Regions from separate parts of the Micromonospora fluostatini genome, predicted to be linked through region 1. Evidence: riboswitches for the same ligand, from Rfam matches in the RefSeq annotation. Region 1 holds a riboswitch; each other region holds the start of a gene.
The links. A riboswitch is a leader RNA that binds a small molecule or an ion and turns the genes downstream of it on or off. The one in region 1 is predicted to bind cobalamin.
Positions count from the first base shown of each region.

Region 1 (9,544 bases):
CCTGGGGCCGGGACGGCCTCTTCGGGCATCGTCCGGATCTCCTGCCCACGGTGCTGGCGGATCTGCCCGCCCGCCGGTACCGCGTGGCCGCGCTGCTGCACCCGGCCGTGTGGGACGCCCACGGGCACCGGCAGGTCCGCGCCTGGCTGCGGGACTGCCTGGCGGCCGGCCTGCTCCTGCCCGACCCCACCGTGGACTGGCGCAGCCTCGTCGTCGCCGCCGACCACGTCGTCGGCGACCACGGCTGCGTCCCCGCGTACGCCGCGGCGATCGGCCGGCGGATGCTGCTCCTGCCGGACCCACCGGCCCGGCCAGGAAGTCCGCCCCCGGTCGCGGAGGGCACGCCCCAGCACCTGGTGGGTGTCGGGGCCAGCCGCCTGGCTCCGCACCGGCCCCTGGCCCCCCAACTCGACGCGGCGCGGCGGATCGACCACCGGGCGGTGGCCGCCGCGGTGACCAGCCGGCCCGGCCGGGCCGGACCGCTGCTGCGGCGCACCATGTACCGGCTGCTCCGGCTCGCCGAGCCGGCCCGGCACCACCGGCGGGCCGAGCCCCTGCCCGCCCCCTGCCCCGCCGCCTGGCAGGCCGCACGGTGACCGGCCCCTGACCTGACCCGGGTGGCGGGGCAGGATTCAGGTCCGGCCGGATGCGCTCGCCCCGGCCGGGGCGGTCCGTTTCGGCTGCCAGGGCAGGCGCCTCTCCAACTCCACCTCGAGGGAGAAGCTGAGGAAGGTCCGGACCACCACGATCAGCGCCAGCACCCCGACGCTCTGGAAGGTCGGCTCGACCGCCACCGACCGGATGATGTCACCACCGACGAGGAGTTCCAGGCCGAGCAGGATCGCCCGACCCACCCCCTGCCGGTACGGCGGGTACGCCTCGTCCAGGTTGCGGGTCCGTCGGTAGCGGAGCAGAAACGCCACCGTGGCGACGGCCACGCCCACGGCGATGACCAGCACCCCGGCCAGGTCCAGCAGACTCCCGATCCACTGGACCACCTCCTTCGTCGACGCCACCACCCGTGCTCCCGCTGACGTTCCGCTGGCCGGTCCGGCGTACGGGGCAGGTCGACAGCGGGCCGCGCCGTCGCCGGACAGGGGCGGGCGAGGGTCGCGCCGCCGGACCCCACCATCGCGCATCCGGTCGGCCGATCCGGTGGGTTTCGCCTTCTTCGGGCGGCCACCCCGGCGGTGGTTCGGATCATCGCGCTGCCGGGGTGGCCGCTTCCCGCCGACCAGCACAGGTCCTTTGTGGTTGGTCCGGCGCGCGGCGCCGTCAGGGACATGCCATAGGCTGCCGTCCGGTTAGAGCCGGTCGAGGAGAACCATGACGAACCCTTCCCGGGCCCCGCTGCACCGGTTGGCCGAGGCGTGCGCGGCGCTGGTCGGTGCCCCCTGGTTCAACCTCGCCAGCTTCGTCGTGGTCGTCGCCAACGCGGTGGCGCTCGGGCTGGAGACCTACGGTGGCGTGGTCACCGCCGTCGGTCCCGCCCTGCGGGCCGTCGAGTACGCCTGCCTGGCCTGTTTCGTGCTGGAGTTGCTCATCCGCTTCGGGGCCCACCTGCGTGCTCCGCTCGGGTTCCTCCGGGATCCCTGGAACGTGTTCGATCTGGTGATCATCACCGCGCCGCTGCTGCCCGGCATCCGGGAGAACGTGACGATCCTGCGCCTGCTGCGCCTGGCCCGGATCGTCCGCGCGTTCCGGCTCTTCCCCAGTCTGCGGGTGATCCTCGTGGGCATCCGCCGCAGCCTCCCCGGACTCGGCAGCTTCCTGCTGGTCACCGGCCTGCTGCTGTACGGCTACGCGATGCTCGGCTGGATGCTGTTCGGCACCGCCTACCCGCAGCGGTACGGCACGGTCGGGCAGGCGATGCTGACCCTGTTCCTGCTGCTCTCCCTGGACGGCATCACCGACACGCTCCAGGCCGGCCGCGAGGTCAGCGACTGGGCGGTGCTGTACTACGTGTCGTACATGGTCGCCGCCTGCTACCTGCTCACCAACCTGCTCGTCGGGCTGGTCCTCACCGCGTTGCAGGAGGCGCACCAGGACGAGCGGGCCGCCGCCGCGCGGATCGGCCGGCCGCCCCCGCACGACGAGCCGCCCGAGCCCTCGGTCCGCGAGCAACTGGCCCAGTTGCACGCCATCATCGACGAGTTGGAACGGCAGTTGCCGCCGGCCGGTCCGCCGCCCCGGAAACCGGCCGGGCCCCGTGGTCGCGGCCGGAAACGGACGGCCGCCAGCCGCTGACCCCCGGCGGCGGGGCGGGTCAGGCGACGGCGGGCCGGCCGGGTCACCTGGCCGGCCGGTCGCCCCCGGGGTCGACGAGCAGCCGGGCGAGTTCGTCGGGTGAGCGCGGCCGGGCACCGGCCAGCCCGGGCGTGCGGTCCAGCAGCCGGTGCACCAACGGCGCCCAGGCCGGGGTCAACCGCGCGCCGGCCAGCAGGTCACCACCGGCCAACGCCGTACCGGGCACCCCGGGACTGACCCGGCCCGAGGCCACCAGCACCAACTCGTCGGCCCACCGGTAGGCCAGGTCGACGTCGTGGGTGGCGAGCATCAGGGTGGTGCCGCGCGCGTGCAAACCGTCGAGGGTACGCAGCAGCGCCTCGACCCCGTACGGGTCCAGGCCGGCGGTCGGCTCGTCGAGGATCAGCAGGGCCGGGCGCAGCGCCACCGCCCCGGCGATGGCCACCCGCTTGCGCTGCCCGTACGACAGCAGGTGCGTCGGGCGGTCGGCGAGGTCGGTGATCTCCAGGGCGTCGAGGGCCTCGGCGCAGCGCCGACGGACCTCCGGCTCGGGCAGACCGAGGTTCACCGGCCCGAACGACACGTCCTGGAACACGGTGGCGGCGAAGAGCTGGTCGTCCGGATCCTGGAGGACCAGTTGCACCCGCTGTCGCAGCGCCAGCAGCCCGGAGCGGGTGCGGCGCAGCGGCACCCCGTCGACGAGCACCGCACCGTCACCGGCGGGGAGGGCGCCGACCATCAGGCGGAACAGCGTCGTCTTGCCGCCCCCGTTGGGGCCCAGCACCGCACACCGGCGGCCGGCCGGTACGGCCAGGTCGACGTCGGTGAGCACCGGCCGGTCGGGCTCGTAGCCGAACCCCACCGACCGCAGCTCGACCAGCGGCGGGCTCACCGGTCGGCCACCGGTGGCAGGTCGGGCAGCAGCGCCGTGGCGGTGGGGAGCAGGTGGGCGGCCAGCACCACCCCGGCGAGGAGGAGCACGGTGCCGGCCACGAATCCCGCCGACGGGCGGCGCACCTCGGTCACCACGGCCAGCGAACCGGTGTACCCGCGCAGCGCCAGTCCCTCCTCCATCCGGCGCGCCCGGTCGAAGGCGCGGACGAAGACCGCCCCGGCCTGGCCGGCCAGCGACCGGTGCGCGGCGGCCCAGGTGCGGTAGCCCAGCCGCGCCGCCTGCGCCTGGCGGACCGCGCGGACGCTGTCGAGCAGCAGGAAGAGCATCCGGTAGGTCAGGGCGGCGACCTCGGTGACCGCCACGGGGACGCCGAGGCGGTGCAGCCGGGGCAGCACGTCGGCCAGCGGGGTGGTGGCGGCGAACAGCAGCAGGCACAGCAGCGCGGCCCCGGCCCGGCAGGCGGTGGCGGCGGCCGTGGCCAGGCCCTCCGGCGCCCACCGCACGCTGCCCGGCCCGGAGACCGCCACCAGCATCGGCAGGCAGCCGGTGCCGATGAACAGCAGCGGCGCCCGGACCGCCCGCAGCAGCACCCGGGGTGGCAGCCCCGCCGGCCCGAGCAGTACCGCCGCCGCCGTCAGCCCGGTCAGCGCGCCGCCGGGCCAGGCCGGCAGCAGCAGGGCGCAGCCGAGCAGCCCGACGGCGAGCAGGGCCTTCTCCCCCGGATGCCGGTACCGCCACGGGCCGGCGTACGCCGCCGCGTCGAGGGCGAGCACTAGTCGACGGGTGTCGTGCCCGGTCCCGGCGTGCCACGCAGTCGCTGCCGGGTCCGGGCGACGCCGAAGTAGTAGCCGAGGAAGCCCGCGCCGAGGGCGGCCTGGAGCGCGAACAGCGCCGACTCGATCTCCCCGGAGGGCGGTTCGTAGAGCGAGGAGAACCAGGGCTCGTAGTCCGGGTGGCTCGCCACGATCGCCTCCTCGGCCAGGGCGTCGGCGCCGGCGAACGGCTCCTCGCCACGGCCGAGTCCGAGCACGAGCGGGGCCACGGCGAGGGCCACCACGACCAGCAGCAGGATCAGGTTCGTCCGCGTGAAGCGCTTCATGCCACCGCTCCTGGGGTCGGGGCCGGCCGGCGCAGGATGCCGAGCCGGCGCAGGTCGTCCGGACTGACCCGGGTCAGCAGACGGATCACCAGCACGGTGAGCAGGCCCTCGCTGACGGCCAGCGGGATCTGCGTGAGGGCGAAGATCGACCCGAACTTGGCCAGCGCCCCGACGAAGCCGGAGTCGGGGTCCGGGAAGGCCAGCGCCAGTTGGGCACTGGTCACGCAGTAGGTGGCCAGGTCCGCCAGGGCCGCGGCGAAGAAGACCGAGACCCCGAGGCCACCGCCGAGCCGCCGCCCGAGGCGGTACACGCCGTACGCCACCCACGGGCCGACGACGGCCATCGAGAAGACGTTGGCGCCGAGCGTGCTCAGCCCGCCGTGGGCCAGCAGCAGCGCCTGGAACAGCAGCACGATCGTGCCGAGCACGCTCATCACCGGCGCCCGGAACAGGATCGCCCCGAGCCCGACCCCGGTGGGGTGCGAGCAGGAGCCGGTGACCGACGGGATCTTCAGGGCCGACAGGACGAAGGCGAACGCCCCCGACGCGCCGAGCAGCAGCTTGGCCTCCGGGTTCGCCCGGACCTCGTGGACCAGGCTGCGCGCACCGTGGACGACGAACGGTGCCGAGACCGCGAACCACGCCGCGGCCTGCACCGGTGGTAGGTAGCCCTCAGCGATGTGCATGAGGAGACCTCCCCTTCCAACACCTCGTGGACGAGATCACACCGTCGGGGTCGGTCTCCTGGCTTCCGGATCGTCGCGTACTCCGGCCTTCCCAGGCCCGGAAGGACCCAGTGGCATGCAAGTCGGAGCGTGCTCCCCGGTCACAGTGGCGAGGGCCGCGCCGGTTCCACACCGGCTTCCCGTTACCGCGACGGCGCGACGGTATCGACAATCCGGCCCCGTCGGCAAGGGGTCCCGGCCCGCCGGCCGGTGGGCGGGAGCGGCCGGGCCGGCGGGCGCGCGGCGCTGACCAGCGTCGATGACCCGAGCGCCGGGCCGACGACCGGTCGCCGGCCGACGTGTCGCGGCGACCGCCCGCGCCCTCGCCCCGTGGAGCCATCGTGGAGCTGTACGTGGAGCAGTCGACCACATAGGTTGGCTCCATGTCGATTGGCTCCAGGACCGGCCGGCGGGCGCGCGGCGAGATCGAGCGGCTGCCCAGCGGTTCGCTGCGGGTACGGGTGTACGCCGGGATCGACCCGGTGTCGCGGCGTCGGCGCTACCTCACCGAGACGGTGCCGGCGGGGCCCCGGGCGACCGAGGAGGCCGAGGCGGTCCGGGTCCGGCTGCTCGACGCGGTGGGCGGCACCCGGCCGGTGCCGTCGCGGTGGCCGGTCGACGAGCAGCCGGGCGGGCCGGCGGCCCCGAAGCCGACCGCCGGCCCCGCGACGCCGCCACCGGTCCCGACACCGCCAGCGGGATCAGCGCCGCCACCGGGACCGTTGCCTCCACCGGGTCCGGTGACGGCCCTGGGCCCGGCACCGGACCCGGTGGAGGCGCCGGTGCGGGCCCGGCGGCGGCGGGAGACGACGCTGACCACGATCGCCCGCCTGGCCGAGGTGTCGGCCCCGACGGTGTCGAAGGTGCTCAACGGCCGCCTGGGCGTGGCGGCGCAGACCCGGGCCCGGGTGGAGGCGCTGCTGCGCGAGCACGGCTACCGCCGGCCGGAGACCGTCGCCCCGAGCGCCACCCTGGAGGTCGTCTTCTACGGGATGCAGAGCAACCTGGCGGTGGCGCTGCTGCACGGGGTGGAGCAGATCGCTGGCGCGCACCGGCTGGCGGTCGGCTTCACCGACGCCCGGCAACAGGTGTCGGAGGGTCGGTACTGGGCCCGCCACCTGCTGGCCCGACGGCCGACGGGAGTGATCGTGGTGCACCTGGGCTTCACTCCCGAACAACACGCCCTGCTCGGCGCCAGCGGGATCCCGTTGGTGGCGTTGGACCCGACCGGGGAACCGCCACTGCACACCGTCCCCTCGGTGGCGTCGACCAACTGGAGCGGCGCGTTCGAGGCCGCGCGGCACCTGCTCGACCTGGGCCACCAGCGGATCGCCGTGATCAGCGGGCCGACCGAACGCCTGTGCGCCAAGGCCCGCCTGGACGGGGCCCGGGCGGCCCTCGACGCGGCCGGGACCGGGTTGGACCCGAGGCTGGTGCGGACCGGGGCCTGGTTCTCCTTCGAGGACGGTCTGCACCTCGGGCAGGAGCTGCTGCGCCTGGCCGAGCCGCCCACGGCGGTGCTGTGCGGCAACGACCTGCAGGCGCTGGGGGTCTACGAGGCGGCCCGCCTGACCGGCCGGCGCATCCCCGAGGAGCTCAGCGTCGTCGGCTTCGACGACCTGCCCGGGGCCCGCTGGTGCGGTCCGGCGATGACGACGGTCCGGCAGCCGCTGGTGGAGATGGGCGCGATGGCCGCCCGGATGGTCCTGGCGCTGGCCGCGAACGGGAGCCTCAGCCAGCCCCGGATCGAGATGGCGACCACCCTCGTGGTGCGCGAGAGCACCGCGCCTCCGGCGACCCGGTGACACGCCCCGCACCGGCCGGCGGGGTGGGCGGCGCGGAAACCTGTCCTTGTCGGGTACGACTTGTTTCTGTAACATCCGGTCCGGTCGATAGACACGGGCCCGGCCCGCCGGGGTCGGGGTCGGTCCGCGCCTCGGCAGGCCTGCCACCTGCCCGGGCGGACGAGCGTGACGCCGACGCCCCGGCGCCACCACAGCCGCTCCACGAAGGGAAAGAAGCCGACAGAGCCCTCCCGCGCCACCCCCACCACAGCCGCCCTGCGCTCGGTGATGACGAACGTCACTGACCGTACGCGGCATTCGGCCGTGCCATCCGGCACGGCCGTCGGCGTAGACTCTCGCTGATCTAGCGTTGTCCCACGACGACCGTCCCCGGCCGTACGACCCGCTCCGCTCGGACGGGTCGACCCCGGCCGCCGTCGTCAACGGATCGCGGTGACGGACGAGAGGTGGGGGTGGGATGACCGCGCGCGGTCCCGCGATGAGAGACGTGGCCCGCCTCGCCGGGGTGTCGCACCAGACCGTGTCCCGGGTCCTCAACGGGCACCCGAACGTCCGCGAGCAGACCCGGATCCGGGTGCAGGCGGCGATCACCGAGCTGGGGTACCGCCCGAACGGCGCGGCCCGCGCGCTGGTCACCGGCCGCTCGCAGGTCATGGGCGTGGTGGCGCTGAACACCACGCTCTACGGTCCGGCCTCGCTGCTGTCCGCGTTCGAGCTGGCGGCGGCGGACGCGGGGTTCGCGGTCAGTGTGGGCAGCGTCCGCAGTCTGGACCGCCGGTCCATCGTCGAGGCCGTGGAGCGCCACCTGGCGCACCGGGTCGCCGGCATCGTGGTGATCGCGCCGGTGGAGTCCGCCGGGGAGGCGCTGGAGTGCCTGCCCACCGACGTCCCGCTGGTGACCGTCGACGGCGATCCCCGGCGGCCCGTGCCGCTGGTGACCGTCGACCAGGTCGAGGGGGCCCGGCTGGCCACCCGGCACCTGCTCGACGCGGGGCACCGGACGGTGTGGCACGTCTCGGGGCCGGGTGACTGGTTCGACAGCGCCGGCCGGATCGAGGGGTGGCGTGCGGCGTTGCGGTCGGCCGGGGCCGAGGTCCCCCCGGTGCTGCAGGCGGACTGGTCCGCCGCGTCCGGGTACCGCAGCGGGCAGATGCTGGCCCGGATGCCGGGCGTGACGGCCGTCTTCACCGCCAACGACCATCTCGCGCTGGGTGTGCTGCGGGCCCTGCACGAGCACGGCCGGCGGGTGCCGCAGGAGGTCAGCGTGGTCGGCTTCGACGACGTACCGGAGGCGGCGTACTTCATTCCGCCACTGACCACCGTGCGCCCCGACTTCGACGCCGTGGCCGAGGCGAGCCTCGCCCTGCTCCTGACGCAGATCGAGTCCGGCACGGACCGCACGTTGCGGCAGACCGTCGCACCGACGTTGATCACCCGGGAGAGCGTCGCCCCACCGTCGAGCTAGGACACGGGCCGGCGGCGTCGCCGGGTGCCCGCCGCACGGGCCGCCCGGCCGCGACCAGCGTCCCCCGGGTTCAGACCGCGCGGCCTGTCGCGACTTCAGCACCGCCGGGTCCGCGCGTGGCGGCCGTGACCCGCAGCACCCGGTTCGCGGGCGGACGCGTGGGCCGGCCGCCGCCCGGGTGCGCCGCCGACGCCGCACCGGGCCGAATCCGGCCTTGCCGTCCCGTAGAGCCCGGCGTATGTTAGCGATCACATCGATACCTCTGTATCACGCTGGACGCATCCGGAGGGAGATCGACAGGCCCCGTCGGGGGCAGCACGCGCCCCACCCACCGGCCCCGGCGGCAGGCACCCCACCCCTTCCGCACCGACCCGCCGCGCGCACCACCACCCCACCCGTGGGCCCGAGCGCCCGCGCCACCGTCCCCGTCGCCAGAAAGGTCGACACCGTGCCCCTCAGCCGACGAGCGTTCGCCCTGGGCGCCCTCGCCTCCTCCGCCCTCGCCGCCACCGGCGTGGCCGCCACCCCGCGCGCCGCCCTGGCTGCCACGAACACCGCCTACGTCTGGGCCTACTTCACCGAGACGCCGACCTTCCAGGGGGCGAACTACGGCCTGCACCTGGCGGTCAGCCGGGACGGCCTGAACTGGACGCCGCTGAACCAGAACAACCCGGTCGCCACCCCGACGGCCGGCACCCTCGGCCTGCGTGACCCGTTCGTCTTCCGCAAGCAGGACGGCACCTTCGGCGTGATCGCGACCGACCTGATCGGCACCGACTTCGGCCGCAACAGCCCGTACCTGCACGTGTGGGACTCGACGAACCTGACCAGCTTCACCGGGTACCGCCTGCTGCGGATGCACTCGTACCCCACCCACACCTGGGCGCCCACCGTCTTCTGGGACGCCGCCCGGGGGCAGTACGGCATCGTGTACTCCAACAACAACGGCGGGCAGGACGTCTTCCTGGTCAACTACACGTCCGACTTCCGCACGGTCAGCGCGCCGCAGGTCTACTTCAGTCCGGGCTTCCCGGTCCTCGACGGCGACATCGTGGTCGACGGCGGCGTCACGTACCTCTACTACAAGAACCTCGCCGACGGGAACCTGTACGGGGCGCGGTCCGGCACCGGCGCGCCGAACAGCTTCACCACGTACACCAGCGGGCTGCGGCAGGGCAACGCCATCGAGGGACCGCTGCTGGTCAAGCGGAACGAGGGCACCGGGTGGTGGCTGTGGGGCGACTCCTTCAGCCCGGTCAACAACGACTTCTACGCCTGGTCGACCGGCAGCATCGGCGGCAACTCGTG
Region 1 is NZ_CP191251.1:2,293,627-2,303,170, forward strand. It holds gene ACQUFX_RS09885 (hypothetical protein) at 1-596, shown strand, start outside; gene ACQUFX_RS09890 (DUF1622 domain-containing protein) at 633-1,019, opposite strand; gene ACQUFX_RS09895 (ion transporter) at 1,327-2,247, shown strand; gene ACQUFX_RS09900 (energy-coupling factor ABC transporter ATP-binding protein) at 2,291-3,139, opposite strand; gene cbiQ (cobalt ECF transporter T component CbiQ) at 3,136-3,915, opposite strand; gene ACQUFX_RS09910 (energy-coupling factor ABC transporter substrate-binding protein) at 3,915-4,241, opposite strand; gene ACQUFX_RS09915 (energy-coupling factor ABC transporter permease) at 4,238-4,927, opposite strand; cobalamin riboswitch at 4,959-5,132, opposite strand; gene ACQUFX_RS09920 (LacI family DNA-binding transcriptional regulator) at 5,350-6,771, shown strand; gene ACQUFX_RS09925 (LacI family DNA-binding transcriptional regulator) at 7,250-8,236, shown strand; gene ACQUFX_RS09930 (glycoside hydrolase family 43 protein) at 8,685-9,544, shown strand, end outside.

Region 2 (9,544 bases), 3.6 Mb from region 1:
ATGGGCCACCAGGGCCCCTGGCGTACGGCTCACAGCTAGTGGACGAGACGTCGGCTCCACCTGGCCACCATGTTGTCGCAGCACGAACATCGCGTCACCAAACAACTGACGCCCTCATTGCGAGCATCCCCGGCCTTCGAAGCCCTACTGGCCATGACATCAACGTCGCCCGGAAGCAGGCGACCCTCATTGGGACGTATCGGACCAGCGGTGGATCCGGTTGCGGATCTGGCCGGTGTTTGGCCGGGCGAGTCGGTGCGGCTTCCCTGGACATCAGGCCCCGCCCCGACACGCTCGTCACCGCTTGACGAAACCCATAGGGACACCCCCGGGAGGGCTCAGGTCAACAAGCTCACCGTCGCTCCCGGATTGAGCCGGGCGGACCCCTGGAACGAATCCGCCCGGCGGGGCGGCATCAGTGCCCGCGGACCTCGGCGGCGGCAGCGACCAGGCGCCGCAGGGACGCCTCGACCTCGGGGTAGGCGCGGGTCTTCAGGCCGCAGTCCGGGTTGACCCACAGCCGCCGGGCCGGCACGGCCGCGACGGCCCGGCGCAGCGCCTCGACCACCTCGTCGAGGGAGGGCACCCGGGGGGAGTGGATGTCCCACACGCCGGGGCCGACGCCCCGCCGGTACCCGATCGCGGCGAGGTCGTCGAGGACCTCCATCTTGGAGCGGGACGCCTCGATGCTGGTGACGTCGGCGTCGAGGGCGTCGATGGCGTTGATCACGTCGCCGAACTCGGAGTAGCACAGGTGGGTGTGGATCTGGGTGTCGTCGGCCACGCCGGCGGTGGCCAGGCGGAACGCGCCCACCGCCCAGTCCAGGTACGCCGGGTGGTCGGCGGCCCGCAGCGGCAGGGTCTCCCGCAGCGCCGGCTCGTCGACCTGGATGACCCGGATCCCGGCGGCCTCCAGGTCGCGGCACTCGTCGCGCAGGGCGAGCGCGACCTGGTCGGCGGTGTCCGCGAGAGGCTGGTCGTGGCGGACGAACGACCAGGCGAGGATCGTGACCGGGCCGGTGAGCATGCCCTTGACCGGCTTGCCGGTCAGCGACTGGGCGTAGCTGGACCACTCGACCGTCATGGGCGCCGGGCGGGCCACGTCCCCGTAGATGACCGGCGGGCGGACGCAGCGGGAGCCGTAGGACTGCACCCATCCGTGCTCGGTCGCGGCGAACCCGTCGAGCTGCTCGCCGAAGTACTGGACCATGTCGTTGCGTTCCGGTTCGCCGTGCACGAGCACGTCCAGGCCGAGTTGCTCCTGCAACCGGACGACGTGCTCGACCTCGGCGCGCATCCGCGCCGTGTAGCCGGCGTCGTCGAGGGTGCCGGCCCGGTGCGCGGCCCGGGTCCGGCGCAGCTCGCCGGTCTGCGGGAACGAGCCGATCGTGGTGGTGGGCAGCTCCGGCAACCGCAGCCGTTCCTGCTGGCGGGCGGCCCGCTCACCGTAGCCGCCGCGCTGCCGGTCGGCGGGGCCGAGCGCGGCGAGCCGGGCCCGGACGTCGTCGTTGCGCCACGCCGCCGGGGCGGGAGGCAGCGGCGCGGGCAGGTGCGCGGTGCCGTCGCGCAGCGCCCGACCGAGCAGGACGACCTCGTCCACCTTCTGCCGGGCGAACGCGAGCCGCTCGTACAGGTGCGCGTCGAGGCGGGTCTCGACGGACAGGTCGACCGGTACGTGCAGCAGCGAGCAGGACGTGGACACCGCGAAGTGGTCGGCCAGCCCGGCGACCGTCGCCCCGGCCGTGACGGCGGCGCGCAGGTCGGTCCGCCAGATGTTGTGCCCGTCGACCAGCCCGGCGACGATGGTCGTGCCGCGCAGGGGACCGGCGGCGGCGAGGCGCTCGAGGTTGCCCGGCCCGGCGACCAGGTCCAGGCCGATCGCCTCGACCGGGGTGGCCAGCAGCGTCGGCAGCGCGTCCCCGAGGTCACCGAAGTAGGTCGCGACGAAGATCCTGGGCCGGTGCGTGGCCTCACCGAGCCGGGTGTAGGCCCGCCGCAGGGCGTCGATCTCGGCCGGGCTGCGGTCGGCGACGTAGCCGGGTTCGTCGAGCTGCACCCAGGCCACACCCGCCTCGGCCAGCGAGGCGAGGATCCCGACATACGTGTCGACCAGGTCGTCGAGGCGGGCGAACGGGTCGTCGCCCTTGGCCAGCAGCAGGAACGTGGCCGGCCCGACCAGCACCGGCCGGGTGGTGACGCCCAGGTCCCGGGCCTCGCCGTACTCGCGCAGCGCCTTGGCCGGGTTCGGGGCGAAGACGGTGTCCGGGCCGATCTCCGGTACCAGGTAGTGGTAGTTGGTGGCGAACCACTTCGTCAGCTCCAACGCCGGCTCGGCGTCGACACCCCGGGCCATGGCGAAGTAGGTGTCCAGCTCGGAGAGGCCGAGCCGGGCGAAGCGGTGCGGGATCGCGCCGACGGCGACGGCGGTGTCGAGCATGTGGTCGTAGTAGGAGAAGGTGTTCGACGGGATCGCGTCGAGGCGGGCGTTGCGCAGCGTCCGCCAGACCTCGGCGCGCAGGGTGGCGCCGGTGCGCTCCAGGGCGGTGGCGTCGATGGTGCCGGCCCAGTAGGCCTCGACGGCCTTCTTCAGCTCGCGGTTGGCGCCGATGCGCGGGTACCCGAGCACGGTGCTCTGACCGAATGCGGTGCTCACAGGTGGTCCTTCCCTCGAGGTGCCCGGCGGGCACGGGAGGGGGAAGGCGGGGTGCGGCGAGGCACCGGCTTCCGCCCTGGCCCTCCCGAGGGACCGCCGGCGGCGCACACCGGCGGTGTGCGCAGCGCTGGCAGGTCTTCGGACTCGTGGGCGTGACACCTGGTCGCCTACTGGCCGTCGCTTCCCAGACCTTCCGGTCCAGTGCTCTGATGACGGCGGTCGTTCCCACTCACCGCTGCGGGGCAGTCCCGGTCTCGCACCGGGTTCCCTCTTACGACGCCCCACCCAACGAGGTGGGGCGAACCAGCACCACGCGTCATCGTACGGGCCCTACACCGCTTGTCGGACCACCGTGTCCCGACGTACGGGACGAGTCGGGCTGCCGTGTGGAAGCAGATGGGTGTGTTGCCGGTGAGGGTGCCGGTGCCGTGGACGCGTAGAGAATTGTTTGTCCGTTGCCGAGGACGGCGGCCCATCGGTGTGGCGAGGGGCCAGGGCGCTCACCGGGTGGTGGCGGGTGTCGTAGCCGGGGCGGGTGGCGCCGCCGACGAGGAAGACGAGGACGAAGAGGGCACTGCCCGCGATGCCGGCACCGAGCGTCCAGGTCATCCCGGCAACATAGCCGGTAGTGGAAACCCCGACCGGTGCTCAGGTGGCCGGCGGTGGCACGGCCGGGGTCATGATCAAGAACCACCCGGACGCGACGGCCACCGCTGGACGGGCCAGGACATGAGGGATGCTCGTCGCACGAGCACCCACCGAGCACCCAACCGACCACAAGGGACGGATAAGTGAAGGGGCCTGACTGCCATCCCGGCAGGTCAGACCCCTTGTGATCTTGTGCGCCCGAAGGGACTCGAACCCCTAACCTTCTGATCCGTAGTCAGATGCTCTATCCGTTGAGCTACGGGCGCTGGTGCTCGGCCAGTCTACACACCGGCTTTCGCGCGGAGACTCCGGGATTCGAACCCGGGAGGGGCTTTAAGACCCCAACCGCATTAGCAGTGCGGCGCCATAGACCAGACTAGGCGAAGTCTCCCTGGTGGCCTGCAGACCACCGCGCCTGAGAATACAGGCCCCCACCCACCCGGGGCAAAGCGACTATCCCGCCCGCCGTGCCGCGCCCTGCCGCCGTCGACCGCCGGCCGCATCTTTCCCGGTGGGACGCCCGGATCGGGGCTACCCTCCATCGATATGGAGGAGCAGCCGCCCAGCGACCAGCCCCGCCGACCGAGCCGCAGACCCCGAGCCGGTACGCCCGGAAGCCGCCCGCCGGAGGCGAGCTTCACCCCGCCACCGGCGCGGCCCGGGGAACCGGAGCCGACCGAGCCGCAGCGGAAGCCGACGCGCCGGGCGAAGGCGGCCCCGACCGTGCTCTTCCAGCCTCCACAGGATCCCCCGCCCGACGGTACGGCTCCCGTACCGCGCCGCCGGGCGGCCTCGTCGAGCCGCGCGACCACCACCGCACCGCCGCCGACCGAGCCCTCGCCGGGCGGCGAGCAGGTCGAGCCGACACCCAGCCGGAAGCAGGTCGAGCCCACGCCGGCCGGTGAGTCGGCCGGTCCGGTGACGGGACCGGAGCCGACCGCCGGGGCGGAGAGTGAGTCGGAACACAGCGGCGGCCCGACCGGCGATGATCCCGTACCGGCCCGCAGCGCCCCCGCGCGCGGCAGGTCGACCTCCGGGTCCACGACGGCGACCGGACGAAGGACCCCGGCCCGCAGGAGCACCGCCGCGAGCCGGGTCACGCCCCCCGGCGAGCAGCCCACCGGGGCCACCGAGGGGAACACACCCACGGAGAAGGCGACCCCGCCCGCCGAGAAGGCGACCGCCCGCACCCGGAAGACACCCACCACCCGGACGGGCGCCACCACCCGGAAGGCGCCCGCCCGCCGGACGGCCACGCCGCCGGAGGCGGTCACCGGGTCCCCGCCGGCCGGTACGGCACCGGTCGGCCCGTCCACCCCACCGGACCTCGAACAGCGTCCCGAAGGCGAACCGCCGAACGTCGCGGAGCGTCCTCCCCACAGACAGCGACCCGAGACCGGGCCGCCGGCTGTCGCGCGGCGACCCCACAACGGACCGGCGGACGTCGCGCAGCGACCCGAGGACGAGCCGCCGGACGTCGCGCAGCGGCCCAGACCAGTAGACGCGCAGCTCCCCGACGGCGAGCCGACGGAAGTGCACCGGCCTGAGAGCGGGCCGGCGAACGGGCGTACCGGGGAAGGTGGCCTGCGGTGGACGGCCGGGCGGCTGCGCGACCGGCCGGAGTTCGCGCCGGAGTTGCTCGCCCTGGCGGCCGTCGAGGTGCGGGGGCCGGCCGCGCGGGCCTGGGTCGACGAGGTGCGGGCGGTGTACCCGCAGGCCGACGCGGCCGGGCTGGCCCGGCTCGCCACCCGGCGCTTCGTGCGGCGGGCCGGCGTGGGTGGGGCGGCGGCCACGACGGCCGGGCTGCTCGCCCCGGCGGTGGAGGTGGCGGCGGTGCTCTGGGCGCAGGCCGACCTGGTGTTGCACCTCGCGGCGGCCTACGGCCGGGACCCGGGTCACCCGGACCGGGCGGTCGAGTTGCTGGTGCTGACCCGGGTGCACGCGGACAGCGACCGGGCGCGGGCGGCGCTGGACGCGGCCACCGAGGCGGTCCGGGACCCGGACGGTGACCCTCGGCCGGCGGCGGGGCCGTGGCCGGCGGCGCTGGGGGCGGCGTGGCGGTTGGCGGGGCCCCTGACCGGCGGAGGTTGGCTGCCGGTCCGGCTCGCCGCGCGCCTGCTGCCGGGCGCTACGGTGCTGGCTGCGGCGGCCGGGGCCGATGCCGCGACGCGACGGCTCGCCGCCCGCGCGGTCGCCGCCTACCGGGCCGGCTGACCCGGTCCGACCCGCCGGGGGCCGCCGGCACCTTTCCGGCCGCGCGCCCCGCGTCGGGCGGACGCACGGGTCGTCACGGCTCGGCAGCGGTCCCACCACCGGGAACAGCGGGCAGGGCAGGGACGGCGGGCAGGGCAGGGACGGCGGGCAGGGCAGGGACGGCGGGACGGATCCGGTCAGCGCGGCGGGAGGGGTCAGAGCCAGTCGAACCATTCGCGGGGCAGCAGCGAGTAGCCGACGAAGGCCACGATGTCGAGCAGCGTGTGCGCCACGACCAGCGGCATCACCCGCCGGGTCCGCAGGAAGAAGTACGTGAAGACGATGCCCATCACCACGTTGCCGACGAACGCCCCGAAACCCTGGTACAGGTGGTAGGTGCCGCGCAGGACGGCGCTGGTCGCGATGATCACGCCGACCCGCCACTGGAGCTGCCGCAGCCGGGTGACCAGGTACCCGACCACGATCACCTCTTCCAGCACGGCGTTCTTCACGGCGGCGAGGATCAGCACCGGCACCGCCCACCAGTAGTCCGGTAGCGCCGCCGGCACCAGGCTGGCGTTGAGGCCGAGGTGCGCCGCCACCCAGAACAGCGCCAGGCCGGGCAGGCCGATCAGCGCCGCCAGCCCGGCGCCCCGGGCCAGGTCCGACCCGGGCCGCCGGCCGTCCAGGCCGAGGGTGCGGATCGCGTCGCCGGGGTCGCGGTTGACCAGGTGTACGGCGAGCAGCACCGGCAGCATCGCGAAGGCGAGACCGAGCAGTTGGTACGTCAGGTCCAGGTACGGCCGGGGTGACGCGGAGGTGTTCAGGGCGGCGGTCTGTCTCGACAGTCCGCCCTCGGCGGTCAGCTTGGCGATGATGGAGACCATCGCGTACACCGCCGACTGACCGAGCGAGAGCCCGAGGACCAGCAACGTTTCGGTGCCGAGGGTCCGTCGGGACGCCTGGCGGGTGAGCTCGACCGTCACCGCACCACTGTGCCCGACGCGGCGGCCCGCCGGCAGGGGCAAGGTCACCAGTGTGAGCCGGTCGCACATTCTGTGCGACCGCTGTGCACGCTCCGTACCCATCCTGTGATGGCCCGATCGCCGTCACCCGAGGGAGCGTGCCAGTGGAGCACTTCGCGCGGCTGCTGAAGGAGAGCTGGACCCTGGTCGAGTCCGACCGGGAACGGCTGAGTGGACACTTCTACGCGCGGCTCTTCCTCCTCGACCCGGAGCTGCGCAAGCTGTTCCCGGCGGAGATGTCCGGGCAGGGTGACCGGCTGCTGGAGGCGATCGTCACCGCGACGCAGACCGTCGACGACCCGGAGAGCTTCGACGAGTACCTGCGCGCGCTGGGCCGGGACCACCGCAAGTACCACGTCGACCCGGAGCACTACGCGACCATGGGCGTCGCCCTGATGGACGCGCTGCGCAGCACCGCCGGTGACGACTGGAACCTGGAGTACGACCAGGCGTGGCGGGACGCGTACGCGGCGATCTCGGCGAAGATGATGGCCGGGGCGCAGGACGACCCGAACCCGCCGTTCTGGCACGGCGAGGTGCTGACCCACGAGCGGGTCGGCCCCGACACGGCGGTGCTGACCTGCCGCGCGTTGCAGTACCCGCTGCCCTGGCGGGCCGGCCAGTACGTCAGCGTCGAGGTGCCCCGGTACCTGCCCCGGGTGTGGCGGACGTACTCGGTGGCGAACGCCCCCAACGAGGACAACGTGCTGGAGTTCCACGTCCGCACGCCGACCGGGGCGGGCTGGCTCTCCGGTGCCCTGGTCCGCCGGGTCCGCCCCGGTGACCTGCTCCGGCTGGCCGCGCCGATGGGGTCGATGACGCTGGACCGGTCCTCCACCCGGGACATCCTGGCCGTGGCGGGCGGGGTGGGGCTGGCCCCGGTCAAGGCGCTGGTCGAGGAGCTGGCCACGTACAACCGGACCCGCTGGGTGCACGTCTTCTACGGGGCGCGCCGCCCGGCGGACCTGTACGCCCTGCCGGCGCTGCGCGAGCTGGTCGAGGCGCACCCGTGGCTGTCGGTGACCCCGGCGTGCAGCGAGGACCCCGACTTCGACGGCGAGCAGGGTGCCATCTCCGACGTGGTCACCCGGTACGGCCCGTGGACCAACCACGACTGTTACGTCTCCGGCTCGGCGCGGATGGTCCGGGCCACCCTGCGGGCGCTCGCCGAGGACGAGGTCCCGCCGTCGCACATCCGGTACGACACCTTCGGCAACCTCTGACGACTTTCCTCCCCCCAATGCCGGGTCGCGTGCCCCTGCCCCCTGGGGCACGCGACCCGGCCCCCGTTCCCGGGGGCGGTCGCGGGTCAGTACCGCCAGGGGTGGCCGGTCTCCCGGTACTCCTCGACCGGCACCAGGGGCACGCCCGGTGCCATCCGGTCGACGTAGAGGCGTCCGTCGAGGTGGTCGACCTCGTGGGCGACCAGCCGGGCCATGCCGAACTCGAACGACGTGATCATCCGGCTGCCGTCCCAGCGGGCGTGCTCGACGTCGAGCCGGAGCGGCCGGGGCACCAGACCCCGGTGGTCGAAGAAGGAGAGGCAGCCCTCGTACTGCTCGTCGGTGTCCGGGGCGGCGTCCACCACGCGGGGGTTGAGCAGGACCACCGGCTCGGCGCTGCGGTCGGGCGGGCGGACCACCGCCGCCGCCCAGCCGAGACCGAGTTGCGGGGCGGCGAGGCCGACGCCCTTGGAGAAGGGATGTAGCTCGTCCAGCTTGGCCAGCGCGGCGGTCAGCCGGTCGACCACGTCCCGGGCGATCGGCTCCTGACCGGGCAGGTCGAACTGGCGGGCCGGCTGCCGCAGCAGGTCGGCGCCGCGCTGCACGATGCCGAACTCGCGCATCCGGTCGCTGGCGCGGACCGGGGTGCCGGTCTCCGTCTCGTCCGGGTCGACGCCGGGCTGGCTGCGGAACCGCCACTGCATCCGGTAGCGGGCGTTGAGCGGCGGTTCCTCGGTCGACCACTCGAAGACCGCCCGGCCGCCCTCGTCGCGCCGGTGCACGGGGGTGCGCAGCGGCCCCTCCTCGGCCGACAGCGAGGTCTCCGCCCCCCAGACCTGCGGGTCCAGCTCGGCCGGCAGGTCCAGCCGGACGGCCAGGTGCCGGGTCGGCAGCCGGACGGCCCGCTGGAACCAGGGGCCCCACTTGTCCCGCCCGACCTGGTAGGCGTACTCGATGGTGGCCCGGTGCCCGGGGTAGAGCGGGAAGCGCCGGTCGCCGTTCTCGAAGAGCAGCCAGATCTCCTTGAACGCGTCCCGGTCGTGCTTGGCCCGCCAGTGCATCGGCTCCTGCTCGCCGCCGTCCTCCCGGACGGCGTGCAACTGCAGCTCGGCGAAGGTCAGCGGGTGCTCACGGTGGTGCCGGTTGGAGCGGCCGGGGTCGGTCGGGTACCGGTCGACGGCCACCCGGGCGAGGTAGCGGGTGACCGGCTCGGTGCCGGCGTTGTACAGCTCCCGGCGGATGACGCACCGGTACCCGTCGTCGGTGTGGGTGAGGGAGGCGATCTCCCGTTCCACGATCAGGCCGGTGCCGGGGGGCAGCCACTGCCCGGGTGGGGGCGGCTCGCGGTGCGCCGGGATGGTCCGGGCGTGCCGCAGCTCGTCGTACTCCCGGTAGCGCTGCCAGATCGCGCCGCTGGCCTCCAGGACGGCCTCCGCCCGGCGGGCGAAGTCCTCGGTGGGGCGGTGCCGGCGTCCCTCGACGTGGCTGACGTACGACGGGTCGAATCCCATCATCGTGGCGAGCTGTTTCTTGGACAGCCCCCGACCCGTGCGGTGCCGGGCGAGCTCGGCCGCGAAGGAGTCGGCGGCCCGGTCGAGTGGGGAGGTCGTCATCAGCTTCCTCGTTGCCGGGTAGTACAAGTCTCACGTTCCGTGCCGGACCCCGCACAGAACTGCCCCGTTGCCGACACTTCCCTTGACAAGCGCACCGAGATGATCTGCGGGTGAAACACCCCACGTTTCCCACGCCGCCCGCCGGGTGGGCGCCACCGGCCGCCACGGCAGCCCCGATCGCGCCCGGTG
Region 2 is NZ_CP191251.1:5,932,325-5,941,868, reverse strand. It holds gene metE (5-methyltetrahydropteroyltriglutamate--homocysteine S-methyltransferase) at 416-2,653, opposite strand; cobalamin riboswitch at 2,766-2,976, opposite strand; tRNA gene ACQUFX_RS26400 (tRNA-Arg) at 3,495-3,567, opposite strand; tRNA gene ACQUFX_RS26395 (tRNA-Ser) at 3,602-3,692, opposite strand; gene ACQUFX_RS26390 (hypothetical protein) at 4,835-5,515, shown strand; gene ACQUFX_RS26385 (CPBP family intramembrane glutamic endopeptidase) at 5,710-6,480, opposite strand; gene ACQUFX_RS26380 (globin domain-containing protein) at 6,624-7,742, shown strand; gene ACQUFX_RS26375 (peptide deformylase) at 7,829-9,355, opposite strand.
Region 2: linked by a shared signal. The riboswitch ahead of metE (5-methyltetrahydropteroyltriglutamate--homocysteine S-methyltransferase) and the one ahead of ACQUFX_RS09915 (energy-coupling factor ABC transporter permease) in region 1 are both predicted to bind cobalamin.

Region 3 (9,544 bases), 180 kb from region 1:
CCAGGGCGGCCAGTTCGTCGCGCAACGCCGGCACCAGGGTGAGATGCCCGGCGGCCAGGCTGGAGACGCCGACGACGTGCACGTCGGCCTCCACCGCCTGCCGGGCCACCTCGGCCGGCGTCTGGAACAGCGGGCCCACGTCGACGTCGAAGCCGAGGTCGGCGAAGGCGGTGGCGATCACCTTCTGGCCCCGGTCGTGGCCGTCCTGCCCCATCTTGGCGACCAGGATGCGGGGCTGGCGTCCCTCGGCGACGGCGAACGCCCCGGTGACGTCCCGCACCCGCTCGATGGCCGACACCGCTCCCGCCTCGTTCCGGTACACCCCGGAGATGGTACGGATCTGCGCGGCGTGCCGGCCGTACACCTTCTCCAGCGCGTCGGAGATCTCCCCGACGGTGGCCTTGGCGCGCGCCGCGTCGACCGCCAGCGCGAGCAGGTTGCCGTCGAGCCCCGGCCCCCGGGTGCCGTCGAGCGCGGCACCGGCCGCCCAGGTCAGCGCCTCCAGCGCCGCGGTGCACGCCGCCTCGTCCCGGTCCGCGCGCAGCCGGCGCAGCTTCTCCACCTGCTGCGCCCGCACCGCCCGGTTGTCGACCTTCAGGACGTCGATCGGCTCGTCGGCGTCGGGGCGGTACTTGTTGACCCCGATCACCGGCTGCCGGCCGGAGTCGATCCGCGCCTGGGTACGGGCGGCGGCCTCCTCGATCCGCAGCTTCGGGATGCCCTCGTCGATCGCGCGGGCCATCCCCCCGGCCGCCTCCACCTCGGCGATGTGCTGCCAGGCGCGGGCGGCCAGGTCGTGGGTGAGCCGCTCGACGTACGCGCTGCCACCCCACGGGTCGATCGCCCGGGTCGTACCGGACTCCTGTTGCAGCACCAACTGCGTGTTGCGGGCGATGCGGGCGGAGAAGTCGGTCGGCAGCGCCAGCGCCTCGTCGAGGGCGTTGGTGTGCAGCGACTGGGTGTGCCCCTGGGTGGCGGCCATCGCCTCCACACAGGTGCGGATCACGTTGTTGAACACGTCCTGGGCGGTCAGCGACCAGCCGGAGGTCTGGCAGTGGGCGCGCAGGCTCAGCGACTTCGGGTTCGTCGGGCCGAAGTCGCGGACCAGCCGGGCCCAGAGCAGCCGGGCCGCCCGCAGCTTCGCCACCTCCATGAAGAAGTTCATGCCGATCGCCCAGAAGAACGACAACCGGGGCGCGAACGCGTCCACGTCCAGCCCGGCGTCGCGCCCCGCGCGCAGGTACTCGACCCCGTCGGCGAGGGTGTACGCCAACTCCAGGTCGGCGGTCGCCCCGGCCTCCTGGATGTGGTAGCCGGAGATGGAGATGGAGTTGAACCGGGGCATCCGCGCCGAGGTGTAGGCGAAGATGTCGGAGATGATCCGCATCGACGGCTGCGGCGGGTAGATGTACGTGTTGCGGACCATGAACTCCTTGAGGATGTCGTTCTGGATGGTGCCGGAGAGCTGCTCCGGCGCCACCCCCTGCTCCTCGGCGGCGAGAATGTAGAGCGCCAGCACCGGCAGCACCGCGCCGTTCATCGTCATCGACACGCTCATCCGGTCCAGCGGGATGCCGTCGAAGAGCTGCCGCATGTCGTAGATCGAGTCGATGGCCACCCCGGCCATGCCCACGTCACCGGCGACCCGGGGATGGTCGGAGTCGTACCCCCGGTGGGTGGGCAGGTCGAAGGCGACCGAGAGGCCCTTCTGGCCGGCGGCCAGGTTGCGCCGGTAGAAGGCGTTCGACTCCTCGGCGGTGGAGAAGCCCGCGTACTGGCGGATCGTCCACGGCTGGGTGGTGTACATCGTCGGGTACGGGCCGCGCAGGTACGGGGCGACGCCCGGGTACGTGCCGAGGAAGTCCAGCCCGGCCCGGTCGGCGGCGGTGTACAGCGGCGCGACGGCGATGCCCTCCGGCGTCTGCCAGGTGAGCGCCTCGGGGTCACCGCCGGTCTCGGCGCGCACCGCGTCGCGCCACCGGCCGAGGTCGGCGGCGGCGGGCGGGTCGCCGAGCGGCAGGTCGGAGAAGTCGGGAATCCGAGCGCCCATCACGCCACCCCCAGGTCACGTAGCGTCGTCTCCAGCGCCGCGACGGCGTCGCAGCCCGTGTAGAGGTAGTCGTCCACACCGGAGTGCCCGGCGGGCCGACCGGCCAGCCAGACCCGAGTCGCGCCCGCGTCCGCCAGCGCCCGCGCCAACTCCTCGGCGGACGCGGCGTAGCCCCGGTCCGAGGAGCAGAGGCAGGCCACCCGGGCGCCGCTGGCGGTGAACTCGGCGGCCAGCCGGGCCGGGTCGTCGGGTCCGACCGGCGGGCGGACGGTGGCGATCCCGCCGGCCGCGAAGAGGTTCGCGGCGAAGCCGGCGCGCGCGTTGTGCGCCGCCGGCGGGCCGAGGGTGGCGAGGAAGACGGTGGGCCGCTCGCCGGTCGCCGTCGCGTGCGCGTCGGCGCGGTCCCGCAGCGCCTCGTAGGCCTGCGCGTACCGGTGCCGGGGCAGCCCGCCGCCCGGCGCGGCGGGCGCGGGCGGGCGCTGCGGCAGCCGCTCGTCGAGGTGGGGGAACTCGCTCACCCCGGTCAGCGGGTCCCGGCGGTGCGCCAGGTTCTCGGCCCGCCGCTGCCAGGTCGCGGCGAGCCGGTCGGCGACCAGGCCGCTGTCCAGCGCGGCGGCCATCCCCCCGGCCCGCTCGATCTCGGTGAACCACCGCCAGGCCGCCTGGGCCAGTTCCTCGGTGTACCGCTCGACGTACCACGAGCCGCCGGCCGGGTCGACGACCCGGCCGACGTGGGCCTCCTCCAGCAGCAGCGCCTGGGTGTTGCGGGCGATCCGCCGCGCGAAGCCGTCCGGCAGGCCGAGGCAGTGGTCGAACGGCTGCACGGTCACCGCGTCCGCGCCACCGACCCCGGCGGCGAAACAGGCCAGGGTGGTCCGCAGCATGTTCACCCAGGGGTCACGGGCGGTCATCATCGCGGTGGAGGTCACCGCGTGCTGGCGCTGCGCGCCCGCCTCGGGGGCCCCGCACGCCTGCGCGACCCGGGACCAGAGCCGGCGGCCGGCGCGCAGCTTCGCGATGGTGGCGAACTGGTCGGCGGTGGCCGCGTAGCGGAACTCCACCTGCCCGAGCGCGGCCGGCACGGTCAGCCCGGCGTCGGTCAACTCCCGCAGGTACGCCACCCCGGTGGCCAGCGCGCAGCCGAGTTCCTGCGCGTCGGAGCCGCCCGCGTCGTGGTACCCGGTCGCGTCGACGGTCATGGCCCGCAGGCCGGGGAAGCCGGTCGCGCAGCGCTGCGCCCACTCGCCGGCCGGGCCGTCCCAGCGCTGTCCGGTCCGCGCCCGCCAGCCGAGCGGGTCCACGCCCAGGTTGCCCCGGGCCTCGGCGGCCGGCACGGCCCGCTCCCCGAGCAGCGCGAACCAGGCCGGCACCGCCTCGACCGCGGCGGCCCCGGCGTCCAGCACCACCCCGGCCAGGTCCAGGTAGACCCCGTCCAGGGCGGCCGGCAGCGCGGCGACCGGCAGGCCGCCCTCGCCGAGCGCCAGCCACAGCGAGGTGGCGCCGTTGTCCAGGTCGGCGCGGATCGCCGGGCCGGTGACCGCCGGGTCCGGGTCGGCGTGACGCTGCCGCACGTCCCAGCCGGCCACCGCCGCGCCGGTCGCCCGCCCACCCCGGGTGTACGGGAACGCCCCCGGCGGCCCCGGCACCGGGGTCGGGTCGTCGGCGGTGGACAGCGGGGCCAGCGTCACGTCGTCGTACCCGCGCGGGGCCAGCAGGTCCTCGACCGCCTCGACGGGTGTGTCGTCGCTGGCGACGCCGGCCTTGCGCAGCACGCCGAGGGCGAGTCGCCGCCACTGGTCGTACGTGGCGACGGGGAAGTCACTGGCGAGGCGAAGCTCGTCCGGCGGCACCGTCATTCCGGGATGGTACGGGCCGACCGGCGCGGCGTGGTGCGGATGTGACGACATCAACTCGGCGGACCGTCGCCCGGCGGTGGCGGGCGACGGTCCGGCCGGTGGGGTCGCCCGGGGCGTATCCCGGGTGACCCGCCGCGGCGACACGCCCGACACAGCATCTGGTGTTGTCTTTTCGCCCGCGCACCCAGATATGGTGTCTCCCGCAGCTGGTTCGACCGCTCCCCCGAGGACCGGTCGAGGCAAGAGGGAACCCGGTGGGAATCCGGGACTGCCCCGCAGCGGTGAGTGGGAACGACCGCCGTCACCACGCACTGGGCCTGAACGGGCCTGGGAAGCGACGGCCAGTAGGCGACCGGCGACCCCGGTCCCGCCCACGAGTCCGAAGACCTGCCAGCGCGCCGTCCGCGTGCGCGGACGGCGGTCGAAGGTCGCGCGGGACGACCGACGCCAGCAGCCGGGCACCGCACCCCGTCGGGCCCGTTGGCGTTCTCCCGCGCGTCCGAAGGCCATCGGAGACAGGCGAGGAGAGGTCATGACGGTCGTGCAGGACAGGCCCACGTCCGGTCCGGACGGACCGGGGCAGCGCCGGCAGGCGATGCGGGTCCGCAAGCGCAACGGTGACGTCGAGCCGGTGGACGTCGGCAAGCTCGTCCGAGCGGTCGAGCGGTGGGTGGCCGACCTGGACGAGGTGGACCCGCTGCGGGTCGCCACCAGGACGGTCAGCGGCCTCTACGACGGCACGACCACCGCCGAGTTGGCCAAGCTGTCGATCCAGACCGCGGCGGAGCTGATCGGCGAGGAGCCGCAGTACTCGAAGCTGGCGGCCCGGCTGCTGGCCGCCTCCGTGGACCGGGAGGTGCGCGGGCAGGGCGTGGCCAGCTTCAGCCAGGCCATCCGGTACGGCCACGGCCTGGGGCTGGTCGGCGACGACACCGCCGCGTTCGTGGCCCGGCACGCCCGCAGGCTCGACGACGCCGTGGACCCCGCCGGTGACCTGCGGTTCGAGTACTTCGGGCTGCGGACGGTCGCCGACCGGTACCTGCTGCGGCACCCCGACTCGCGGCTGGTGTTGGAGACTCCGCAGTACTGGCTGCTGCGGGTGGCCTGCGGGCTGTCCGAGACGCCGGACGAGGCGGTCGACCTGTACCGGCTGATGTCGTCGCTGGCGTACCTGCCGAGTTCGCCGACGCTGTTCAACTCCGGCACCCGGCACACGCAGATGTCGTCGTGTTTCCTGGTCGACTCGCCCCGCGACGAACTGGACTCCATCTACGAGCGCTACCACCAGGTGGCCCGGCTGTCGAAGTTCTCCGGCGGCATCGGCATCTCCTGGTCCCGGGTCCGGGGGCGGGGCGCGTTGATCCGGGGCACGAACGGCCGGTCCAACGGCATCGTGCCGTTCCTGAAGACGCTCGACGCCGGGGTGGCGGCGGTGAACCAGGGTGGCCGCCGCAAGGGCGCGGCCTGCGTCTACCTGGAGCCGTGGCACCCGGACGTCGAGGAGTTCCTGGAGTTGCGGGACAACACCGGCGAGGAGTCCCGGCGCACGCACAACCTCAACCTGGCCAACTGGCTGCCGGACGAGTTCATGCGCCGGGTCGAGGCCGACGGCGACTGGTCGCTGGTCGACCCGTCCGACGCCCCGGAGCTGCCCGACCTGTACGGGGAGGAGTTCGACGCCGCGTACCGGGTCGCCGAGAAGAAGGCGGTCCGCACGGTCCGGGCCCGCGACCTGTACGGGCGGATGATGCGCACCCTGGCGCAGACCGGCAACGGGTGGATGACCTTCAAGGACGCCGCGAACCGGCTGTCCAACCAGACCGGGGCCCCGGGCAACACGGTCCACCTGTCGAACCTGTGCACCGAGATCCTGGAGGTCAACTCCGACACCGAGACCGCGGTGTGCAACCTGGGCTCGATCAATCTCGGCGCGCACGTCACCACCGACGGTGTCGACTGGGAGAAGCTGCGGGCGACCGTCCGCACCGCCGTGGTCTTCCTCGACCGGGTGATCGACATCAACTACTACCCGGCCGCGCAGGCGGCGGCGTCGAACCCGCGCTGGCGGCCGGTCGGGCTCGGGCTGATGGGCCTGCAGGACGCCTTCTTCACGCTGCGGCTGCCGTTCGACTCGGCCCGCGCCAGGGAACTGTCCACCCGGGTCCAGGAGGAGATCCTGCTGACCGCGCTGGAGACCTCGGCCGGGCTGGCCGAACGGTTCGGGCCGCACCCGGCGTACGCCGAGACCCGCGCCGCCGCGGGCCACCTGCACCCCGACCTGTGGGGCGCCGAACCCACCCAGCGGGAGCGGTGGACGGCGCTGCGCGCCACGATCGCCGCGCACGGCCTGCGCAACTCGCTGCTGGTCGCGATCGCCCCGACCGCGACGATCGCCTCGATCGCCGGCTGCTACGAGTGCATCGAGCCGCAGGTGTCCAACCTGTTCAAGCGCGAGACCATGTCCGGCGAGTTCCTCCAGGTCAACACGTACCTGGTCCGGGAGTTGCGGGCGCGCGGGCTGTGGACGCCGGAGATCCGGGACCGGATCAAGCGCGCCGAGGGCTCGGTGCAGGGCATCACGGAGCTTCCCGACGACGTGCGGGACCTGTTCCGCACCGCGTGGGAACTGCCGCAGCGGGCGCTGATCGACCTCGCCGCCGCCCGCGCCCCCTACGTCGACCAGTCGCAGTCGTTGAACCTGTTCATGAGCGCGCCGACCATCGGCAAGCTCTCCTCGATGTACCTGTACGCCTGGAAGTCCGGGCTGAAGACCACCTACTACCTGCGCTCGCGTCCCGCGACGCGGATCCAGCAGGCCACCGTCGCCGTCGCGCCCGCGACCGTGGCGTCCCCGGTCGACGCCGAGGCGCTGGCCTGCTCCCTGGAGAACCCCGAGAGCTGCGAGGCCTGCCAGTGACCACGACCCCGACGACCCCCACCACCGACGCCCGGCACCTGCTGCTCGACCCGGGCATGGACCTGACCCTGCGGCCGATGCGCTACCCGCACTTCTTCGACCGGTTCAAGGACGCCATCAAGAACACCTGGACCGTCGAGGAGGTCGACCTGCACTCCGACCTCGCCGACCTGGCCCGGCTCTCGCCCGCCGAACGGCACCTGGTGTCCCGGCTGGTCGCGTTCTTCGCCACCGGGGACACCATCGTCGCCAACAACCTGGTGCTGAACCTGTACCAGCACGTCAACTCCCCGGAGGGCCGGCTCTACCTGTCCCGGCAGCTTTTCGAGGAAGCCGTGCACGTGCAGTTCTACCTGAACCTGCTCGACACGTACGTGCCCGACGAGAAGGAGCGGTTCGAGGCGTTCGCCGCCATCGAGAACATCCCGTCGATCCGGCGCAAGGCCGAGTTCTGTTTCCGCTGGATCGACTCCGTCTTCGAGCTGCGGGAGCTGCAGACCCGGCAGGACCGGCGGGCGTTCCTGCTCAACCTGATCTGCTTCGCCGCGTGCATCGAGGGCCTGTTCTTCTACGGCGCGTTCGCCTACGTCTACTTCCTGCGGTCCCGGGGCCTGCTCAACGGGCTCGCCTCCGGCACCAACTGGGTGTTCCGCGACGAGTCGATGCACATGGCCTTCGCCTTCGACGTGGTCGACACCGTCCGCGCCGAGGAGCCGGACCTCTTCGACGCCGAGTTGCAGCAGCAGGTCCGGGACATGCTCGCCGAGGCGGTGGAGTGCGAGGTCCAGTTCGCCGCCGACCTGCTGGAGCAGGGCGTCTCCGGGATGTCGCTGGCCGACATGCGCGAGTACCTGCAACACGTCGCCGACCGGCGGCTGGTCACCCTCGGCATCGCCCCGCTCTACGGCAGCCGCAACCCGTTCGGGTTCATGGAGCTTCAGGACGTCCAGGAGTTGTCGAACTTCTTCGAGCGGCGGGTCTCGGCGTACCAGGTGGGGGTGACCGGCTCGGTCAGCTTCGACGACGACTTCTGACCGGTTCGCGGTGACCGTCCCGGACGTCGTCGGTGCCCGGGACGGTCACCGCCGGCCACGCCGTACGCCGTGGTCGGGCGGACGCCACGCGCCCTCCGCCCGACCACGGGTCACACCCCCCTGAGTGTCCTAGGAGGATAGGTTCATCGGGTGCCGACCGTGGTCGGTCAACCCATCGGTTCCCACAGGGCCGGTGTCTGGGGCGGCTCCCAGCCGGCCAGGGCGACGTGCCCCTGCCGGCACATGTAGACGACCCCCTGGTACGTCACGTGCGCGCCGGTCGCGTAGGGGGTCTGCGGACGCCAGTCCGGCACGCCGTCGGCGCCCGCCTCGGGGACGGCGTGCCAGAGGGCGGGTACGGCCGGCGGCTCCCAGCCGGGCTGCGCGGTGTGCCCCTGCACCGCCACGTACGCCCCGCCCTGGTACGTCACCTGCGCCCCGGCCGGGTACGCGACACCGGCCGCCCAGTCGGCGGCTGCGCCGGGGGCGGGCCGGCGCGGGTGCGGGGCCGGGTGGTGCTCGTGCGGGTGCGGGGCGGGGTGGTGGTGCTCCGGCACGAGGGGCGGCCCCGGGTCGGGTGAGCCGGTCTCCTCGGGGTGCTCCCGGGGCGCGGGCGCCCCGGCGCCGCCGAAGTCCACGTCGGAGCAGGCGTAGAACGCCTCCGGGCTGTCCGACCGCTGGTAGATCGTGTAGATCAGGTGCCGGCCCTGCTTGGCCGGCAGGTGTCCGTCGATCCGGAAGGACCCACCCTCCAACGGGGGCCGGTCGGCCCGCAGGAACGGCTCGGGCTCCAGGTCGGCCCAGGTCAACGGGCGGGTGGGCTGGTAACCGTCGCGCGTCACGTAGAACTCGAAGGCGCCCACGTGCGGGGCGGTCCCCCGCCAGCGGAACTGGTAGCCGCCGCCGGAGGGCAGACTGGTCGTCGGCCAGTCGTCGCGGGCCAGGTCGAGGCCCCGGAACGCGTCGTTACCCGCGCTGCACAGCTTGCCGTCCGGGATGACCTCGCGGTGCCGGCCGGCCACGTCGGGCACCAGGACGCCGTTCCAGTCGTAGAGGGCCTGACTGCCGCCGGCGTCCCGCAGCGCCCGGCACGCCGCCGAGCGGGGCGCCTCCGGCCCCTCCTGCCAGCAGAGGTAGATCCGGCTCGGCGGGTTCTGCATCGAGCCGTGCGCCGCGGCCCGCCCGTCGCCCATGGCGACGACCCAGGCCAGCACGGAGCCGCCGACCAGCAGCACCGAGGCGGCGACCGCGACGGCCCGCCGGGCCACCGGCCGGGCCGGCTCGGGCGGGACGCCCCCGTCCGGTTGGGTGTCGCCCCACCGCAGCGGCCCGCCGGGTACCCCCGGGGGCCCCGTCCGGGACGGCCGGCGACCGTACCTCAGTCTCATCACACGCTCCTCGTCGCTGGGCGGACGACGGCGGTTGCCGCCACCCGCACGACGGGCCGGGGCGGTGTCCGGTTCACCACGACCGGGTGGGTCTTCCCCGGATCACCCGCCGGACGGGGCGGCTGAGAGGCTGCACCCATGCGACCGATGCGGCTGATCGAACCGTCCCCCGGGGCGTACTCCCTGTTGCTGGACGCCGGGACCACCGACGTGGACGGCGTCGTCGAGGAGCTCGGACACGAGCCCAACGGGTACTTCTGGGAGGGCGTCGCCCGGGTGCTCGTCGGCACCGAGGCCCC
Region 3 is NZ_CP191251.1:2,471,558-2,481,101, forward strand. It holds gene scpA (methylmalonyl-CoA mutase) at 1-2,050, opposite strand, end outside; gene ACQUFX_RS10600 (methylmalonyl-CoA mutase family protein) at 2,050-3,906, opposite strand; cobalamin riboswitch at 4,097-4,315, shown strand; gene ACQUFX_RS10605 (ribonucleoside-diphosphate reductase subunit alpha) at 4,439-6,823, shown strand; gene ACQUFX_RS10610 (ribonucleotide-diphosphate reductase subunit beta) at 6,880-7,857, shown strand; gene ACQUFX_RS10615 (lytic polysaccharide monooxygenase) at 8,025-9,245, opposite strand; gene ACQUFX_RS10620 (Imm51 family immunity protein) at 9,384-9,544, shown strand, end outside.
Region 3: linked by a shared signal. The riboswitch ahead of ACQUFX_RS10605 (ribonucleoside-diphosphate reductase subunit alpha) and the one ahead of ACQUFX_RS09915 (energy-coupling factor ABC transporter permease) in region 1 are both predicted to bind cobalamin.